2 regions of the Bradyrhizobium sp. ORS 86 genome follow, and region 2 is predicted to be linked to the other one. Evidence: riboswitches for the same ligand, from Rfam matches in the RefSeq annotation. Region 2 holds a riboswitch; the other holds the start of a gene.
The links. A riboswitch is a leader RNA that binds a small molecule or an ion and turns the genes downstream of it on or off. The one in region 2 is predicted to bind fluoride.
Positions count from the first base shown of each region.

Region 1 (9,741 bases), 1.9 Mb from region 2:
CCCCGTCGTCATCACCGAGCAGACTCTCGCCGCACTGGACGCGTTGACGCCGCTCGCGCCGCTGCACCAGCCGCGCTGCCTGGCGCCAGTCCGCACCGTGCAATCGCTGCAACCGGAGGTGACGCAGATCGCCTGTTTCGACACGGCCTTCCATCACGGCCTGACGCCACCGGCAAGCCGCTTTGCGATTCCCCGGCAGTTTGAAGCGCGCGGCATCCGCCGCTACGGCTTCCACGGCCTGTCCTTCGAATATGTCGCGGGGCGCCTCGCCGCGATCGCGCCGCAATGGGCCGAGAAGCGCATCGTGGTGGCGCATCTCGGCAACGGCGCGAGCCTGTGCGCCCTGCACAGGGGCAAGAGCGTCGATACCACCATGGGCCTGACCCCGCTCGACGGTCTCGTGATGGGCACGCGCTGCGGCACGATCGACCCGGGCGTGCTGCTATATCTGCTGCAGCAAGAGAAGATGTCGGCCGACGAGGTGCAGCATTTGCTGTATGAAAAGTCCGGCCTGCTCGGCATATCCGGCATGTCGGCCGACATGCGCGCGCTGCTTGCGAGCCCGGAGGCCGCCGCACGCGAAGCCGTCGATCTCTTCACCTTCCGCGTCGCGGCCGAGGTCGCCGTGATGGCGACCACGCTCGCCGGGCTCGATGGCCTGGTGTTCACCGGCGGCATCGGCGAGCATGCCGTCGAGGTCAGGCAGCAGGTCTGCGAACGCCTGGCCTGGCTCGGCGTGCGCCTGGATGCCTCAGCGAACGGCAAGGGGCAGCAGCGCATCGCGGCAGCGGACAGCCGAGTCGACGTGCTCGTCATCCCGACCAGCGAGGAGACCAGCATGGCGCGGCACTGCGCGGCGCTGCTGCGTTCGCGAGTAAAGCCGTAAAATTCCGGTAGCGTCCGCGTTCGTCAACCGATAGTGGAACAACGCATCGTCGAACTTGTCTACATGAGTAGACAAGTTAAAGTGTCATCGATTCCTTTTAGATTTACTGCAGCAATGGCCAAGTCATCCAAGCTGGTAGCCGCGAAGCGCGGCAAGGTTCTTCTGGTCCGACGCCGATCCGACGGTTTGTGGATGTTCCCCGGCGGCCGCAGACGCGCTCGCGAATCCGGGAAGGATTGTCTCAAGCGCGAGATCAAGGAGGAGCTGCCAAAGCTCAAACTCGGCAGGCTCAGCCTCTGGAGGGAAGTTAAGGCAAGGAACAAGCGCTCTGGCCGCAAGATGAGCGACGCGATCTTCATCGCCAAGTACGCCAAGGGCAGGCTCGCCATTGGCGACAAGAAGGAGATCGACCGCGCAGTCTGGCAGAAGCCCCGGGGAGTCCGCCTGACGCCGACCTCACGCTATATCCGCGACCGCCTGTTTCCAAGGAAACGGCGGCGCCGGAGATAAGCCGCGGCATATTTAGAGCATGACACGTCGGTCGCTTACCGATCTGTCAGCTCGATGAACGCTCGCGTGAAGCCAGGCGAATGGCACGGCCTTTCGCGGACTTTGCCTTGGTGTGTGCAACCACGACGCGGCGGCCCTTGCCGAGCCGGGCAGCTTCCGGCGTTGCCTTCTTGAGCAGGATCGCGACCCGCTTGCGCACGCGGCTGGCCGCAAGTCTTGCCGCCAGTTCGGCCGACTCCGCCTTGCGGATGATCGTGGTCACGCCGGGCGCGGCCAGTGCCGAGACAAAGGCGACATCCTTCGCCTTGGACAAGCCGCCGACCCCTTCGCACGGCGCTTCGCGTGGCAGGTCGACGCGGATTGCAAGCCTGTCGGCATCCTCGATCCAGTCCTCCGCCTTGGTTCCGGTGATCATGCGGACATAGTCGCGGGTCTCGCGCGGTAAGTCGCTCTGCTTGGCGAGCCACTTCTGGATGCGGCCGGCGCCGGCGTTGTAGGCGGCAGCCGCAAGACCGAGATTGCCGAAATCGTCGCGCAGTTTGCGCAACAGCTTTGCGGATGCGGGCAACGCCTTGAACGGATCGAAGGGATCGTCGAGGCCGACTTCCGCGGCCGTCTCCGGCATGAACTGCGCAACGCCCTTCGCGCCCGCGTGGCTGACCTCGTTCGAGCGGAAGCGGCTCTCCTGCCAAATCAGACGCGCAAAGAACGCGACGGGAATCTCGCTCGCCTCGGCTGCTTGACTGAGGGCGTGACAGAACGCATCGATCGCGGAAGCCTGAGGCTTGAGCTCAGCTTGCTGCGGCTGACTCTCGGCGGGCCCTTCACTCTCGACCGTCGCACTCGGCTTCTCGCTGGCAGCCGCGCTCTCAATGAAGAGGGCCGCGAACGGGACGGCATCGGACACCGAATGTCTTGAGACAGGCGAGGCTTGAGTTGTTGGGGCGTCACTTGGGACGGGGTTTGGCGAACGTTCGAAATCGAACATCAAGGCGAGAAACGCGGCCAGCACCGCGACGATGAATCGCATTTGCTACGGAGGACCTCGATTGTGCTGTGAGCTGGGCGCAAATGCACTTCCGATAACGACTTTTTAACGGGTCGATTGGGGCGAAGCTGCGATCTTGCTTGTTCCATCGCAGGATCTCCGCGGTTACACGTGATGGAACTTCGAAGCTCTCCGTAGCTTTACGGAATGATCCACGCGTGGGATGCACGATGTTTCGGTCCCTTGCCGTTGTCCTCCTGCTCGTGTCGGCCGGGCCGACGGTTGCGGCACGGCTCGATGCCGCCGCCATCAATGACGCGGCAGCCCCGCCAGCAAAGCCGCCAAGCCGCGACCAGATCAACGCGTCCGTTGCCAAGCTCGAAATTCTGCTCGATCGCGCGCATTTTTCCCCTGGCGAGATCGACGGCAAGCTTGGCGAGAATGCACAGAAGGCGCTTGTGGCCTTCGCCGAGGCGAATGGATTGTCCTTCGACAAGGCGGTCACGACAGAGCTCTGGGACAAGCTTGCCGCTGTCAGCGATGGTCCTGCGATCGTCAACTACGAGATCGCCGAGGCGGACGTGAAAGGACCGTTCCTGAAGAAGCTGCCGGCAAAAATGGAGAACATGAAGAGCTTGCCGGCTCTGAACTATACCAGTCCGCGTGAAGCGCTCGCCGAGAAATTCCACATGAGCGAGGCATTGCTTCAGGCGATCAATCCCGGCAAGAAGTTCGACAAGGCCGGCGAAACCATTGCGGTCGCGAACGTTCTCCAAACCGGACATTCGACGCCGGTCGCACGTGTCGAGGTCGACAAGACGCGGCAGACGGTCAAGGCGTTCGACGCCAAGGGACAACTGCTCGCGTTCTATCCCGCGACGGTCGGCAGCGCGGAAAAGCCGACGCCGACCGGTACGCTGAAGGTGACGGCGATCAACAAGAATCCGATCTATCGCTACAACCCGAAATACCGCTTCAAGGGCGTCAAATCGAGGAAGCCCTTCACCATCAGGCCCGGTCCGAACAATCCGGTCGGCTCGATGTGGATCAATCTTTCTGCCGAGGGCTATGGCATTCACGGCACGGCCGATCCCGGCAGGATCAGCAAGGCGGCCTCGCATGGCTGCGTGCGATTGACCAATTGGGATGCGCATGCGTTGGCTGCCGTCGTCAAGCGCGGCACGCCCGTGACCTTCCTGGATTAGTTGTGCGTCACAAACGTCGATAACCCTCGTGGCAAGGAGGCAGAACGCGCGTCTCGGGACGATGCCTCGCCTCGCGATGACGGCCACGTGCGCACAACAACAACGCCGCCCGCTTGAAATACGTGCGAGCGGCGTTGGTTCTAGCCCCAGGAAGGTGATTGCAAAATCCCGGTATCTATAGGTCTACATACCCCCGCCCAAGGTTCATGTCCCAAATGGGCTATTCCTGGATATTGCGACGCGGGACTGTCAGGGCACCATCCCTGTCGGCTCTGCGGCACCGCGAAGCCGAAAAAGCGGCCGGGTTTCGGGAAGGTGCCCGGACGATCGGCCCTTGTGTTTGTCGCGGTCGCGCTTACTATCCGAATAACGGGGATGGAGTCCCCCAAAAACGCCGGACCGGCTGATGACTCCTGCGACGCTGCAACGCGAGCAGGAGGATCCATGCCCCACTCAGCACGTCCATTCTTTGCCCAGAGTTTCGCAACAAGACCGCAGAAGTCACGCGACGTCATCGCGCGGAGGCCGTCATGACGAGCATGTGGGCACTCGCGGCGCTGTGGCTCGGCTTGGCGTTGCTCGCCAGCCTGCTGTCGATTTGGCTGCGCATCTCCACCGCGCTGTCAGAAATTGTGGTCGGCACGATCGCGCAGCTTGTCATCGATGCGATGATTGGCTCATCAGTGCTTGGTACCGACGAATCCTGGATCAAGTTTCTCTCAGGCATCGGCGCGATCGTGCTGACGTTTCTCGCCGGAGCCGAACTCGACCCAACCATCTTCAGGCAAAAATGGCGGGAGGCGGCCGCAGTTGGCCTGGTGAGCTTCTTCGTTCCGTTCCTCGGTTGCGCGGCAGCGGCGCGCTATCTCCTTGGATGGGAGATCATGCCGAGCTGGCTCGCCGGCGTCGCAATGTCGACGACCTCGGTCGCCGTGGTCTATGCGGTCATGATCGAATTCGGCTTCAATACCACGGACTATGGCAAGACGGTGCTTGCCGCCTGCTTCGTGACCGACCTCGGCACCGTCGTCGCACTCGGTCTCATCTTTGCACCCTTTAGCTGGAAGACGCTGGTCTTTCTGGGAGTCGGCGCCGTTGTTTTCGCCATTCTGCCTTGGCTCACGCCGCGCTTCTTCCGTCTCTACGGTAATCGCCCCTCGGAGCTCGAAACCAAATTCCTGCTACTCTGTCTGTTCGGCATGGGGGCGCTCGCAACCTGGGCCGACAGCGAGGCGGTGCTGCCTGCCTATCTGATCGGCATGGTGCTGGCGGGCACGGTCGGGAAGGATCACGTGCTGGTGCGTCGGCTTCGCACGCTGACGTTTGGATTGCTGACGCCGTTCTACTTCATCCGCGCCGGATCGTTTGTCTCGCTCCCGGCGCTGGTGTCCGCACCGACGGCCTTCGTGTTCTTCCTGCTGGTGAAGATGTCCACCAAGATCGCCGGCGTCTTGCCTGTCACGAAATTGTTCGGCTCTCCGCGGAGGGAAGCGATGTACACAACGCTTCTGATGTCGACCGGGTTGACCTTCGGGACCATTTCGTCCCTTTATGGTCTCTCGCACGGGATCATCAACCAAAGCCAGTATTCGGCGCTGGTGGCCGCTGTGATCGGAAGCGCGGTGATCCCGACGATCATCGCGAACGCATTCTATCTTCCCTACCACTTGCTCCCTGACGTGCGCCTGAAGCAGGCGGCGATGCCGAGGCCCGCCAACACGCCAATTCCGGAGCAGGCTGAATAGTCGGAGCGCCCGAAGACGGCATGACCGCATCGCGAAGCGCGCCAGCGTCCGCCACTCGCTGCGACAATTCGACCCGACGGCGCGATCACAAATTCACTCAAGAGTGCATTGATATATGGAACACGCAAAACGCGAGTATCAGCTATGCGCGTTTTCCAGCCCTGCTCGCACACTTCTGACACGTTTTCGCTCCAAGGGTGTCAAACGAAAAACAACAACCATGATCCTGCGGGGCTGCGTATGCGGCGAACCTACGACAGAAGAAGAGTCATTTCGCTGTCATGTTCTCCATCATCAAAATCTTCGCTCACACGTCCTCGCAGCGCGACGACGCTGATATCCTTCTTGCTTGCGGCCATGAGCGTCAGCATGTCGGCGGCGCCGGCCGATGCAGCGTGTGTCACGGTCGGTATCGCAACGACGTGTAATGCAACTGCCCCCAATCCCTGGACGAGCACAATAGGCGCCGGTCCCGCTGCGCCGGCAGGCTCCAGCGTCGATGTGCAATCCGGCGCCAGGGTCGCCGTCGGGGATATGAACGCGATCAGCCTTGGCAACAGTGCGACTATCACTGTACGCAACAACGCTGTGGTCAGTGCGACCGCCATATCGGCCCCCGGCCAGTACGGCACAGGCGGCAACACGATCGAGTTCGGCAGCAACGGCACGTTGACTGTCGATCAAGGCGGTCAAGTCCTCGCGCTCGGTACGCAAGGCAGCGCCGAAGCCGTGAATTTTCACGGTACCGACAATACCGTCGTCAACAGCGGTACCATCAGCGCCGCCAACGGCGTCGCGATCTGGTCTCAGAACGTCACAGGCTTGAATACCGTCATCAATACCGAGACCGGACTCATTCAGGCCCCCGTCAACGCGATCGGAGGCTCCGGCAATGGCGCGCTCGATTTCACCAACCGAGGCACGGTGAACGGCAATCTCGTGCTCGCCGGCGGTAATGACACATTGCGGTTCACCACCGGCTCGGTCCTGAATGGCGATTTCAACGGCGGAGCCGGCAACGATACGATTTTCCTGAGCGGCAGCGGACAGGACTCGCTTCACGGCAACATGGCCGGGTTCGAAACCCTCATCAAGGAGGACCCGGGAACGTGGACGTTGACCGGCACCATCACCGGTGTGACGGCTTCCATCGTGCAGCAAGGCACCTTGATTCTGACCGGCAACAACTCGAATTACACCGGTTCAATCCTCGTCGATCCTGCCGGCACACTTCAGGCACGAGCCCAAAGCTTGCCGCCGACCGTAACCAACAACGGGCTCGTGCGCTTCGCGCAGACCGATGACGGGACCTACACGGGCTTGATTTCGGGAACAGGTGCCGTCGAAAAAACCGGGCCTGGCACATTGACGCTGGCGCCGACCAGCTCCGGTGGCAATTCCTACTCCGGCGGAACCCGATTGAACGAAGGCGTCGTCGCCGTCGGCGCCGACAATGCCCTGGGTGCCGCGACCGGCGGACTGACCTTCAACGGCGGAACCCTGCAATTCAATTCTGCCTTCGACCTCGCCGCGAGTCGTCCGATTGCCCTGAACGCGGGCGGCGGCACCCTCGACGTCCAGGGTTTCAACTCCACCATCACGCAAGGGACCACCGGCACCGGCGCGCTGACCAAGCTCGGCTCCGGCATGCTCGCCCTGAACGGCGACAATGCGCATAGCGGCGGCACGAATGTTGCGGTCGGCACGCTGATTGTCGGCGACGCCTCTCATCCTGGTGCTGCACTGTCAGGCGGCGGTCCGGTCGCGGTCGCCGCCGATGCAATGCTTGGAGGCTACGGAAGCGTGACGGGCACGGTGACCAACAACGGCACAATCGCGACAGCGAACGCCTTGCCTGGTCTCGCAGACGGGCCGAACGGCAACTTCACCATCAACGGCGAGCTCCGCAACAACGGCATTGCCAATCTCGCAGGCAGTGGCGTGGGCAATAGTTTGACCGTCGCCGGCAACTATATCGGCGGGAACGGCCAGCTACATCTCAACTCCGTTCTGGCTGCCGACGGCTCGCCGTCCGACCGGCTCGTGATCTCGGGCGGCACAGCGACAGGGACCACAGCAATCAGCGTGACCAACGTCGGCGGCGCAGGCGCGCAAACGCTCGCCGACGGCATCATGGTCGTGCAGGCGGTCAACGGCGGCACGACAGCAGCAAGCGCCTTCTCGCTTTCCGGGGGTGCGAGCGCCGGAGCTTATGAGTACTTCCTCTTCAAAGGTGGCGTGACGGCTGGAACCGGCGATAACTGGTATCTGCGCTCAAACGTGGTGGCCGGGCCGACTCCGGCACCGGGCTCACCGCCGCTGCCAGTCGTCGCTGCTGGTGCCGATCCCATTCCGCTCTACCGCCCCGAGGTGGCACTCTATTCGGCCGTGCCATCCATCGCGCGTCAAATGGGTTTGGCGATGCTCGGCACCTTTCACGAACGCCAGGGGGACCAAAGCCTCCTTGTCGGCGGCAACGGCGTGGTCTCTGCCGGCTGGGGCCGTGTGTTCGGTCAGGGGACCGAGCAAAGCTGGAGCGGCGCGGTATCTCCGGAGTTCGATGGCTACGTCGCCGGCGTGCAGACTGGCGTCGATTTATTTGCGAGGGAAGCGGCAAGCGGACATCGCGACCGTGCCGGGCTCTTCTTCGGCTACAGCCGCGCGGACGGTGACGTGCGTGGCTTTGCTGTCGGCCAGCGCGCGGCCGCGGTCGGCGATCTGATGCTCGACGGCTATAGCCTGGGCGGTTACTGGACACATATCGGTCCGAGTGGCTGGTACGTGGACGCCGTGCTGATGAACACCTGGATGGTCGGTGATCCGCGCTCCATTCGCAGTGTCGGCGCCGACACCGACGGCAATGTCGTCACGGCCTCGCTGGAGGGTGGATATCCGATCGCAATTGCTCCGCACCTGACCTTGGAGCCGCAGGCCCAGGCGATTTGGCAGCATGCGTCGCTGGACGCCACTCAGGACCGGTTCTCGACCGTCGCCTTCAACACCACCGACAGCTTTACCGGCCGCATCGGTGCACGCCTGCAAGGCGACGTGCAAACCGCAAGCGGCCTGTTGCAGCCCTATCTCAAGGCCAATCTCTGGTACGGCTCAGGTCCCACGGACAACGTCACATTCGCCAGCGTGGACGTCATCCCCACGCTGGGCCGCGCGACGACCTCGTTTGAAATCGGTGGCGGCGTTGCGGCCAGATTGACCCAGGCCGTCAGCCTTTACGGCAGCGCTGGCTACACCACGGAAATCGATGGCGACCGCAGTCGCACCATCCGGGGCAATCTCGGCCTGCGCGTAGCGTGGTGACGGATGCGCAGTGCGCCAAAGGAGGGACAAGTATGACCGCCCCCACCTTCAATGCGACCAACTTCGATCCGGTCGGCGACTCCTTCGAGCCGGGCGCCACCGTCCCGCTGCACTCCAGCGTGATCGGCGCGACCGCCAGCGACACCGCGACCGACGTCGTCATCGTGCAGAGCGTTTATCTCGGCGACGCGCTGATCGGGGCGCAGCAGGCCTATTACAACCAGAATATCGCGGGCGCCGGCGACACGCCGACCGATGTCCAGCGCGACTTCTCGCTACCGGCCAACGCGGAGCCCGGCCTCTATTCATTCTTCACCACCGTTCAAAACAGCGACTGGACCGCATGCGGCAACACCGCGAACTTCAACGCCTCCGGTTCTGGCGGCGCGTACTTCACTGTCGCCGCTTCGACCGTCGCGCCGGTGCCGCTCAAGCCCGCGGTCCCCGGCACCGACCCGTTGGTGACCGGCTTCGTGCCGGATGACGGCACCGTGTTCCAGACCGTGTTCCGTGACGACTTCAACGGGCCCTCGCTCGACCGCAACGCCTGGTGGACCCGGTATCACGACTATGGTGGCACCCTCGACCACTATGGCGACGAGTGTCAGCGCTACGACGACAACCATCAGATCGTGGACGGCTGCCTGCGCTTCACCGCGATCCCGCAGCAACCGATCGCGGAGGCGCACGTGCCCTCGCCGCCGCCGAACAACTACACCTATCCAATCATGTCGTCGCAGATGGTCCGCTCGCGCACGACCTTCAAGTTCGGCTACGTTGAGTGGAGGGTCCGCTGCCCGAAGGGACTCGGGATGTTCCCGGCGCTGTGGCTGTTGAAGGACGCCTTCATCGAAGGTCAGTGGCCCAACGAGATCGACGTGCTCGAGTCGGCCTATAACGGCGTGACCGAGAGCGGCAACATGATCCACACCTGCAATATCCACAACGACTATGTGGCGGACCCGTGCTGGTACTACCAGGACAAGTACCTCGACACCCAGTACGGCGGCGTGTGGAAGCCGTGGGACTATGTCGGCTCGGGGGATCCGAACGGCTTCATCAACGACGACTTCCACATCTACAGTCTGTATT
Region 1 is NZ_CP120699.1:2,981,389-2,991,129, reverse strand. Features, by position in the region: gene P6U25_RS13455 (acetate/propionate family kinase) at 1-886, shown strand, start outside; gene P6U25_RS13450 (NUDIX hydrolase) at 1,001-1,396, shown strand; gene P6U25_RS13445 (lytic transglycosylase domain-containing protein) at 1,443-2,426, opposite strand; gene P6U25_RS13440 (L,D-transpeptidase family protein) at 2,615-3,589, shown strand; fluoride riboswitch at 3,952-4,012, shown strand; gene P6U25_RS13435 (cation:proton antiporter) at 4,120-5,334, shown strand; gene P6U25_RS13430 (hypothetical protein) at 5,586-5,942, opposite strand; gene P6U25_RS13425 (autotransporter outer membrane beta-barrel domain-containing protein) at 5,923-8,649, shown strand; gene P6U25_RS13420 (hypothetical protein) at 8,682-9,741, shown strand, end outside.
Region 1: it holds a riboswitch for fluoride, as region 2 does, so the genes downstream of both, P6U25_RS13435 (cation:proton antiporter) here and P6U25_RS04885 (MutS-related protein) in region 2, are expected to answer to the same signal.

Region 2 (9,741 bases):
CGTGTACCCTTCACTGGTCGGCCACAGCCGGGCGAACCAGTCGAGATCCTTCCTGTGCGGCTTGCGCAGGACGTAGTTGGTCGCCTTGTTGCCTTTGCCCAGTTGGGCGCTGACCAGGACGCCCCCCTTGAACTTCAGCCGCTTCAGATGGTCATCGATCTCGTCGAAATACGCGTCGCTCAGTTCGGCACGGAGCATTCCGAACAGTCTGGAGAATCCTCGCGAGTTGAACAGTCCAACGTTCCGGTCGGCCAAGGCCCGGAGCTTCCGTAAGGCCGGAACGAAGATGTCCAATATTTCGACGGCATGCGACAGGGTGCCGGCAGGGTAGCGCGACATCGGCGACCAATAGTGCTTTCTTTCAGCTTTCAGAGCCTCGACGACGATCTCATATGCCCGCCTGAGAGTCGGCTCGTGCTGCAGGCAGTCTCGCAGCACGTCCTGGCGATATCCGATGACGTCGAGGTCGCAAACTCCGTTGAGCAGTCCGATCAAAGCCACTTCGAACAGGAAACCGTCACCACCGGCCATCGTGTTCAAGAGGATATCAAGTCCGAGATCCTGGTTCAGGGCGGCTTGATTCCAGGGCAATGCTTGATTGAGATCCAGCCCAGGCTCCTTCTGCCGGGCATATGATCGATCTCGCCGCGACAGCAGCAGCGTCGGGTCGAAATCGCGGTCCGGAAATTGCAGGAACGCCTTCATGGCTTGATGCGCTCCTTTACGCGCTGATACGTCAAACCGTATTTCTGGGCGATCGCCATCGCATAAGCCAGGCCATCGGCAGTCCGCCGCTCGATCTTGAACGTGCGGACTGCCGGCTGGTCTGGCGCAACCGTACTCACCATTGAAACGGTCTCGGGACCGAACGTCGACAACTCGTCGACGAACGTGACCCAGATACCAAGCACATCCATGTCCGCGAGCTTCGCCATGACCTTCTGACTGAGGAACGTCTCGTCCCGAATCGTCGTGGAGGTGAAGATCTCGTTCAAGATCACGATGGAGCGCCGGGTCGCCCGCTTCAGAATGGAGCAGATCCGAACGAGGTCGTCTTCCAGTTTGCCGCGGAGGTTCTCGACCTTCTCCTCGCGTTCGAAGTGCGCGAAGATCTGGTCGGCCAGGTAAAGCTTGGCCTCTCGCGCCGGGACCGGGCATCCCAGGCTTGCAAGATAGTGCAATTGGCCGACCATGCGGGCAAAGGTCGTCTTGCCGCCCTGATTGGGTCCGGACACCACAATGAGCCGCTCCCGGCCCGACAGATCAAAATCGTTGCCGACAACCGGTTTCTGCTCACCGACGTGTTTCAGCGCGAGCGCAAGGTCGAATCCCTCGCGGCAACGCACCTGTTTGGAATTGTCAGAGACCTCAGGCAGGCAAAACCGCAGTCCGGCCTGCTCGAGCCGGGCCTTGTGATTCAGGTAAGCGAGGTAGAACTGGATCTCTCTGTCGAACCTTACGACCACCCTATTGAGAACCTCGGCGTGCCGAGCACAGAACGCCAGCAGGCGAGCAAACGGCTCGGGATTGAGGCGGGCCACTAACTGAAGCACTTTGGCTTCGATGTGGTTCATGTCCTCCGGCGCATCGTTGAATTTCGAGCGGTAATCGGTGGCGGCGCCATGCTTGAATTTCGCAAAGGTCTTCTCGACCTCCGCGCTGTAGTCCGGCTCGTCCTGGAGGTTCTTAACCGTGAACGAGGCCTCGCGTATCAAGATGCTGTACCTGACCTGGGACAGTTGGTCTGAGATGCTCTTGGCTTCATCGCGGAGAGCAACGAAATTGTCGTCTGCAATGTAGCTGGTCAGATAGTCGCGAATGCTCAGGAGCGCTCGGGACTTCATCTGAGATCTCGTCAGATCCGTCGCCAATTGATCGATCGCATTGCAGTAGATCTCTATTGCGTGGAGAAACCACATCTCCTTGTGAAATCGGTCGTAGAGCTTGGCCGATAGCGCCTTGCGGATCCGGGCATCCCTCATTCGCTTGGAGAAGTGTCTGATGTTGTCGAGGAGAGCCGGGTCTTCGAGATCGCGGAAAACTTCGTGACGATATTCAACGGCTTCAACCCGCTGCAGCGGGACGTGAAAGAAAGGCTTGATGGCGTACTCTTCAAAACCGGCCGTTATCGCGGCCACCACCTGATCCAGGTTCAGATCAACGAAGAATTCAGGCGCTGCACCTTCCGCAGCAGTTGTAGAGTCCTCGGGCCGATCGAAGAGGACGTCTAGTACGACACCCGGCACGCTTGGAAGGCGTTCACGCCCGTCAGGCTGGGCCGTAGGCGGTGATTGGGTGTGCGGATAAGACACAACAAAACTCCTCCAAAGCCGTGCTTCGGTAGGAGTCATCAGCCCTTCGGGGCGGTTCAGGCGAACTCCATCGCCAACATTGCTAACAATAATACGTCCGATCCGGTTCCAGTCAATGAGCGATCAGCCAGCCTCCGCTTGCTTGCTCAAAGCGGAGGGTGCGGCTAGATTTGGCCACGACATCGACGGGGATGGAGTGCCCCCGAAACCGCCGCGAGGCTGATGACTCCTACCGTGCGCCGTGTTGGCGGTAGGAGGCAATAATGCCCGGCGATCCCTTCAAGTGTTGCGGTCGATCTTCTCAAGCGGGGCGCCGAGGGGCAGCTCTTTCCGTGTCCGCCACGAAGGTCTGCGCGTTCTGCGCCCCCCCTCCAAAATCGAGGCACAGAGCCGTGAGAAGCTTGGCGCGCCCCTCATTCTTCCGGATGTTCGACCTCCTCATAACCAGCACGAATCCGGGCATGAAACGATCTCGCTGGACGCATGATGGCGTCGAATTCGAGCGGGAGCGCCATAGTTTTTCGAGCTCCAGACACGGAATCGTCATCGAGATCTTCACCTTGTCCCGGCCAGGTCGCCGCGGCTGGTCGCTGATGGTCACGAAGGAGTATTGGTGGGCCGGACCGGAGGCTACGCCGTTCAAGAACTTGCGATGGGCGCGCCCCCTCGGCGGCCAACGAAGCGATCTGTTTGAGTGGTTGCGCGCGCAGGAAGCGGCACTCGAACGCTCCTTGTCGCTTGAGATGCCACGCGACCGGGCCGAAGCAAGTTCGCAATCGATGCACGCCGACAATTCCGCGCCCTCTTCGCTCACGTGGAGTTCGGACGATGATGGAGGCGAAGATGAATAGTGCGCCTCCGGTGGAGCGCAGAGCGCGCGACGACTATCGGCCGGGCGTCGGCATCGTGCTGCTCAACGAACGGGGCGAGGTCTTCGTTGGCCGGAGAGCCGATCTGAGGGATGAAGCCTGGCAAATGCCGCAGGGCGGGATCGACGACGGCGAGACACCGCAACAGGCTGCGTTCCGCGAACTCAAGGAAGAGATCGGTAGCGACAAGGCCGAGGTCATCGCCGAAAGCAAGGGCTGGTTCGAGTATGACGTTCCGGAAGAATTTGCCCGCAAGAAATGGGGAGGACGCTGGAGGGGCCAGAGGCAAAGGTGGCTAGTGATGCTGTTTCGCGGCACTGACGCTGACATCGATCTCGGGTCCGATCACCCGGAATTCGATGCGTGGCGGTGGGTTCGCGTCGACGAACTTCCCAAGCTCGCCGTCTCGTTCAAGCGTCAGCTCTATCTCGAAGTGATCGGCGAGTTCTCAACCATTTTCCGGGATTAGCCACATGACCGCTGTCATCCAAGCTCTCGATGCATTCGAAATTCTGGACTCGCGCGGCTATCCCACGCTTCGCGTCACGGCAAGGCTCGACAACGGGGACGCCGGCACCGCTTCCGTTCCGTCCGGCGCCTCGACTGGACGCAACGAAGCGCTGGAGTTGCGCGACGGCGACATGATGCGGTACGGCGGCAAAGGCGTGCTACAGGCGGTCTCTCACGTCAATGGGATCATTCGGGACCGCCTCATGGGGATGGCTGCCTTCCCCCAGGAACCAATCGACACGACATTGATCGTGCTCGACGGCACCGAAAACAGGAGCAAGCTGGGCGCGAATGCGATCTTGGGCGTTTCGATGGCTGTCGCGCGCGCCGCGGCTTCGGCAGCAGGTGTGCCGCTTTACCGCTATCTGGGCGGCGCTTCGGCAACAAGGCTCCCCGTCCCCATGATGAACGTCATCAACGGCGGCCGACATGCGCAGAATTCGCTCGACTTCCAGGAATTCATGATCGTGCCCCATGGCGCCCCAAACTTCGCGGAAGCCGCCCGCTACGGAGCCGAGACCTTCCACGCGCTCCACGAGCTCCTGCATGAAGCGGGTCACTCGACCGCTGTCGGTGATGAGGGGGGCTTCGCGCCGAACCTGAGGACGACCGAAGAGGCTTGCGAGCTCATCGTCGCTGCGATCCGCAAAGCGGGGCTACGCCCCGGCACCGACATCGCCCTTGCCTTCGATCCCGCGGCGAGTTCCTTCGCGAAGGACGGCAAGTACGTGTTCGCCAAATCCGGCAATAGGACCTTCTCACGCGACGAGTTGCTTTCTCTCTACAACCGCTTGCTAGAGGCTTATCCGATCATTTCGATCGAGGATGGATTCGCCGAGGATGACTGGGAGGGATTCCGCCTTCAGATGACCGCTTGCGGAGACCGAATCCAGATCGTCGGCGATGATCTCTACGTCACCAATCCACGTTTCATCCGGAAGGGTATCGATACCCGAGCGACCAACGCGGTCCTGGTCAAACTCAACCAGATCGGCACTGTCACGGAGACCATGAAGGCGGTTCAGATGTGCAGAGATGCCGGCTGGGGCTACGTGATCTCGCATCGATCAGGCGAGACCGAGGACACGTTCATTTCCGATTTTGCTGTCGCCATGGGCGGGGGTCAGATCAAAGCCGGATCACTGTCCCGCAGTGAGCGGCTCGCAAAATACAATCGCCTGCTGGAAATCGAACGTGAACTTGGCCCTGCGGCAGTCTACGAAAGTCCATTTCTGACGCATTAAGGCGGAGCGAATGCACCTACGGTGCAGTCCGCGAGTTCCGACTCATCTATTTCGGCGAGATAGCCGCACGAAGATCGTGCTCCAGCGTGGAAAAGCGTAGTTTTGGTGCCCAGGGAGGGAGTCATACGCAACCACCGACACGAGGGACCGCTGTTTGTGCTTGTTATAATGGCATGAGCGCCGCGCAGGTTCGGTGCATCGCAAAACCCGCGACCTCGCGAGCTCTGCTTTCGGCGAGCGGCCTAATTCACTTGATGGCATTTCGGTAGTCTGCCGCTCCTGCCGCAGCCGCCAGTGTGTCGGACGATGCACTCTTACCATTGATAGCTAAGGGTCCCCTTGCCGGCGAGGCTGGTGCTTGGACCAGAGAACTCGCCCTCAAAGGTTCCGGCAACCGACCAACCGTTGATCCATTTCATCTCGACGGAGGCCGTGGCGAGCGCGGCGTCGGGCGCCAGCGTCGCGCCGCGGACCAGGAAGCTCGCCTGCGGAAGCGCCTGGAAAGTCGCAGCGGCGCTGCGCCCGGTGTCGAAATTGTGCACCCATGCGGCGCGCCCCCGCAACGTCAGGAGCGCACCGTCAAGCGCGAACGATTTGTCGGTGCGCAGGCCGAGTTCAGACAGACTCGCCGTTTCGCTGCGGGATGCATAGTTCAACGCGAACATGTTGTCTCCGGCAAGCGCGCCTTCAGCATAGGGCGGCAGATCAAGCGTCACGAACTGCCCAGCCGCATAGGGTGTGAGCCCGGCGAAAGGCGTCGCAAACCGGTACCCGCCTTCGAGGCGACCGGAGAACGCGTTGGCCTGAAAGGTGCCACGCAGGCGATCACTGCCGGCGAGCGCCAGCGTGCGATCAGTCGTGACGTCCTGCCAGCCGTAGGCGAGCGCCGCTGACAGATAGGCGGCGCCGATGCGGTGATAGGCGTACACACCCGCCTGGAACAGATCGGAGCGCCCGCTGCCGAGACCATTGGCAAGGCCGAAGCCCGTGCCGCCGCCAGCCATCGCGAAGCCGAGCAGAGTGCCCGGCGATAGCCGATAATCCGCGCCGACGGCACCGCCATAGATGCGGTCGGTGAGGGTGTGCGATCCGATGATGTCGTTGCCGCTGGTACTGCGCCCGCCGCCGAAGGCGGCCGTCCAGACACTCCAGCGTTGATCGAACGAGGCGGCCGCCGCCGCGCCGGGAAGCGCCGCGAATGCGTCGCGCGCGCCGCCCAATTTGTCCGACGTCACCGGTCCATAGGCCCAAGCTGCACGGCCGTCGAGCGACGACCATCCGGTGCGGCCGGCCACCGATGGATCGGTCATCGTCGTCATGAATAGCCCCATGGCGTCGAACGTGGTCTGCTGGATGCCGGTGGCGAGTTCGCCCGACGCGAGCGTGAGGCCCGCGGGCGTCAAGCCGCCGACCGCCAGCGGAATGACGCCGGCGGCACTGAAGCCGTTCGACAGCCCATTGGCCACGCTCTGCTGGTTGATGTTCATGCCGCCGGCATAGGTGAGCTTGAGATCGAGGTAGACGTTGTTGGGGTCGTAGCTCAGCGACGGATTGAAGCTCGCCGGCAGGTTGGTGTTGACCAGTCCGCCGAAGGTGCCTTGGACGCCACCGGCGGCGTTGAGCAGCGTGTAGCGGGTCTTCACGTAGTCGCTGCCTGGATAGACCGCGACGACAACGGTCGCGCCGGCGGGCGTCGCCGTGCCGCTGACATTGACGCGATCGGAGGTGACGGAATTGAGTTCGGCGAGATAGGTCGCGGCCGCGGTGAACGTCAGGTTGCCCTGCACGGTGAGCGTGCCGACGGAGTTGCCCGGCGACAGCGTGCCGCCATCGATCAGGGTCTGGCCAACGATACCGTTGCCACCGAGCGTGCCGCCCGCATGCGCGGTGGTGAGCGAGGACGCTGCGATCGAACCGTTCACGGACAAGCGTCCGGCATAGATGTCGGTCGGGCCGGTGTAGCTGGAGGTGCCGTTGAGCCAGGTGGTGCCCGAGCCGATCTGCTGCACCGACCCGGCGCCGGAGATCGCGCCCGTGAACTCGGAAGTATCGGCCCGGTAGAAGGCGAGGATGCCGCTGTTGGCAACGTTGCCGGCGAGCGTTCCGGAGGCAAAGCCGTTACCGACGATGAGTTCACCGGACGAGATCGTGGTGCCGCCGGTGAAGGTGTTGTTGCCGGCCAGGACGGTGGTGCCCGACCCGATCTGTGCGAGCGCGCCTGCGCCGCTGATGCTGCCGGCGAAGATCACGGTGTTAGCGCGATCGAACGCCAGCGTGCCCTGATCCTGGACATTGCCGAGGATCGATCCGGAGGTGCCGCCATTGCCGAGTTGCAGCGTGCCGGCGGCGATCGTCGTGCCCCCGCCATAGGTGTTGGCGCTGGTCAGCACCGTGGTGCCCGCGCCGAGCTGCTGCACGGAACCTGAGCCGGAGATCGCACCGGCAAACACCGAACTGTCGGTGCGGTTGAAGGCGAGTACGCCGTTATTGGTGACGCTGCCGGTGATCGAACCCGTGGTGCCGCCATTGCCAAGCTGCAGTGTGCCGGCGGCAATCAGCGTCCCGCCGCCGTAACTGCTGGTGCCGGTCAGCACCGTGGCTCCCGCGCCGAGTTGCAGCAGCAAACCGGTGCCGGTGACGTTGCCTGCGAACACCGAAGTGTCGGATCGGTTGAAGGCGAGGACGCCGTTGTTGGTGGCGTTGCCGGTGATGGCGCCCCAGGCGCCGCCATTGCCGAGCATCAGCACGCCTCCCGCGACGGTGGTGCCTCCGAGATAGCTGCTGTTGTTGGTGAGAACTGTCGTGCCAGGACCAAGTTGAACCAGCCTGCCCGCGCCCGTGATCGTACCGTCAAAGATCATTGCATCCGACCGATTGAAGGCCAGCACACCATTGTCGGTCACATTGCCGTGGATCCAGCCCGACATGCCGCCGTTGCCGAGCTGCAGCGTGCCCGCGGTGATCGTCGTGCCGCCGCTATAGCTATTATTGGCGGTAAGAATCGTCGTGCCGGAACCGAGTTGGTTCAGCGCGCCCGCACCGGTGATCGCGCCATCAAAAGTCACCGCGTCCGAGCGGTTGAACGCCAGCGTACCATTGTTGGTCACATTGCCGGTGATCAAACCCGACGTGCCGCCATTGCCGAGCTGCAGCGTGCCCATGGCAATGGTGGTGCCGCCGGAATAGATGTTGTTGCCGGTCAGTATCGTGGTGCCCGCGCCGATCTGCTGCACCGAGCCGGTACCGGAGATCGCGCCGGCGAACGCCGATGTGTCGACACGGTAGAAGGCGAGGATGCCGTTGTTGAGGACGTCGCCGGTGATCGAACCGGAAGGACCGCCATTACCGAGTTGCAGGGTACCCGCATTGATGGTGGTGCCGCCGCTGTAATTGTTGGCTCCGGTCAGCATCAGTTTGCCACCGCCGTCCTTAACGAGCGTGCCGCCGCCGGAAATCTGGCCCCCAACGCCCAGCGTCGTGCCGGCAAGGGTGTACAGAGTGGAGGTGCCGGTGATGCCGATATTGCGTGTCGTCGCGACGTCGTTCAGGATTGCCAGCGTGGTGCCGTCCCACATCGTGACCGCGCCGGTGGCGGCGCCCAGATTGCTGTCGGATACGATCCCGATCGTACCGCCCATGATGTTGGTGCCACCGCTATAGCTGCTGCTGCCGGTCAAGATCAGAAGGCCGGAGCCGCTTTTCGTCAGCCCGCCGGCGCCGGAGATAGCGCCGCCGAAATAGCTGTCGATGGTTTGATTGATACCCAATGTGGCGGTGCCAAGCGCCACTTGGCCGCCGGTGCCCGACAGCGAACGAACGGTCAGGTTGTTGTTGTTGAGATCGAGCGTGCCGCCGGTGAGCACGTAATCAGTGAAGGCCGGCAACGCACCCGGCGTATCCGCGCGCAGGGTGCCGGCGGTGACCTGGGTGCCGCCGGTCCAGCTATTGTTGCCCTGGAGTTCGAGCGTGCCGTCGCCGAGCTTGGTGAGGCTGCCCGCACCGGTCACGGCGCCGCCGAAGACAGAGGTGGTGCCAGATGCGATGTCGAACGCGCCGGCTCCCCGGAGATTGACCGCGCGCCCGGAGACGACGCTCGCCGTGGTCTGCAAGGTCGCGTTGTCGAAGGTAAGGCTGCCGCCCGCGGCGCCTAGATTGGCGTCGGAAGATATCTGCAGCACGCCGCCGCTGATGATGGTGCCACCGGTATAGGTGTTGGCTCCGCTCAAGATCAGCGTGCCATCGCTGGTCTTCTGCAGTCCGTCGGTGCCGGTGATCGTCACGTCGACGGTCGCGGTCTCGCCGGCGAGGACGTCGATGCCGGGAACGGCAATCCCGACTGCCGTGCTGTTGACCAGGTTCAGCGATCCGGCCGTGCCCGGCGCCAGCGTATACGCTCCGCCCGCGAATTGCAGCCCGACCGACGTTTGCGCGCCATCGACCGTGACCGTGCCGCCGGAGCCGCGGAAGATGCCATAGCCGCTGCCCCAGTTGGACGGCACGATGCCGCCGATCGGATCGAGCCAGTTGGCGTTGCCGGCATTCCAGGTGCCGCTGCCGATGCCGACACCATTGGTGCCGCCGCCCCATAGCTGCAGGACATTGAGGCCATCGGGCGTCACCAGCAAATCGACATTGTGGTAGGTCGTGGTGTCGACCGTATAGGAGTAGGCGATCGGGCTGCTCGGGGGAGAGCTTCTGACCTTCAGCCCGCAATTCGTTGGGCAATTCGTTTCCGACAATGAACCTGTGTATGAGATCAGGCGGTGATAGCCGATGCTCGGGGCCGCGCCGTTGCCGAGAATGTCG
Region 2 is NZ_CP120699.1:1,070,627-1,080,367, reverse strand. Features, by position in the region: gene P6U25_RS04890 (MutS-related protein) at 1-705, opposite strand, end outside; gene P6U25_RS04885 (MutS-related protein) at 702-2,312, opposite strand; fluoride riboswitch at 2,335-2,396, opposite strand; fluoride riboswitch at 2,491-2,551, shown strand; gene P6U25_RS04880 (hypothetical protein) at 2,774-3,163, shown strand; gene P6U25_RS04875 (RNA pyrophosphohydrolase) at 3,156-3,650, shown strand; gene eno (phosphopyruvate hydratase) at 3,655-4,935, shown strand; gene P6U25_RS04865 (autotransporter-associated beta strand repeat-containing protein) at 5,250-9,741, opposite strand, start outside.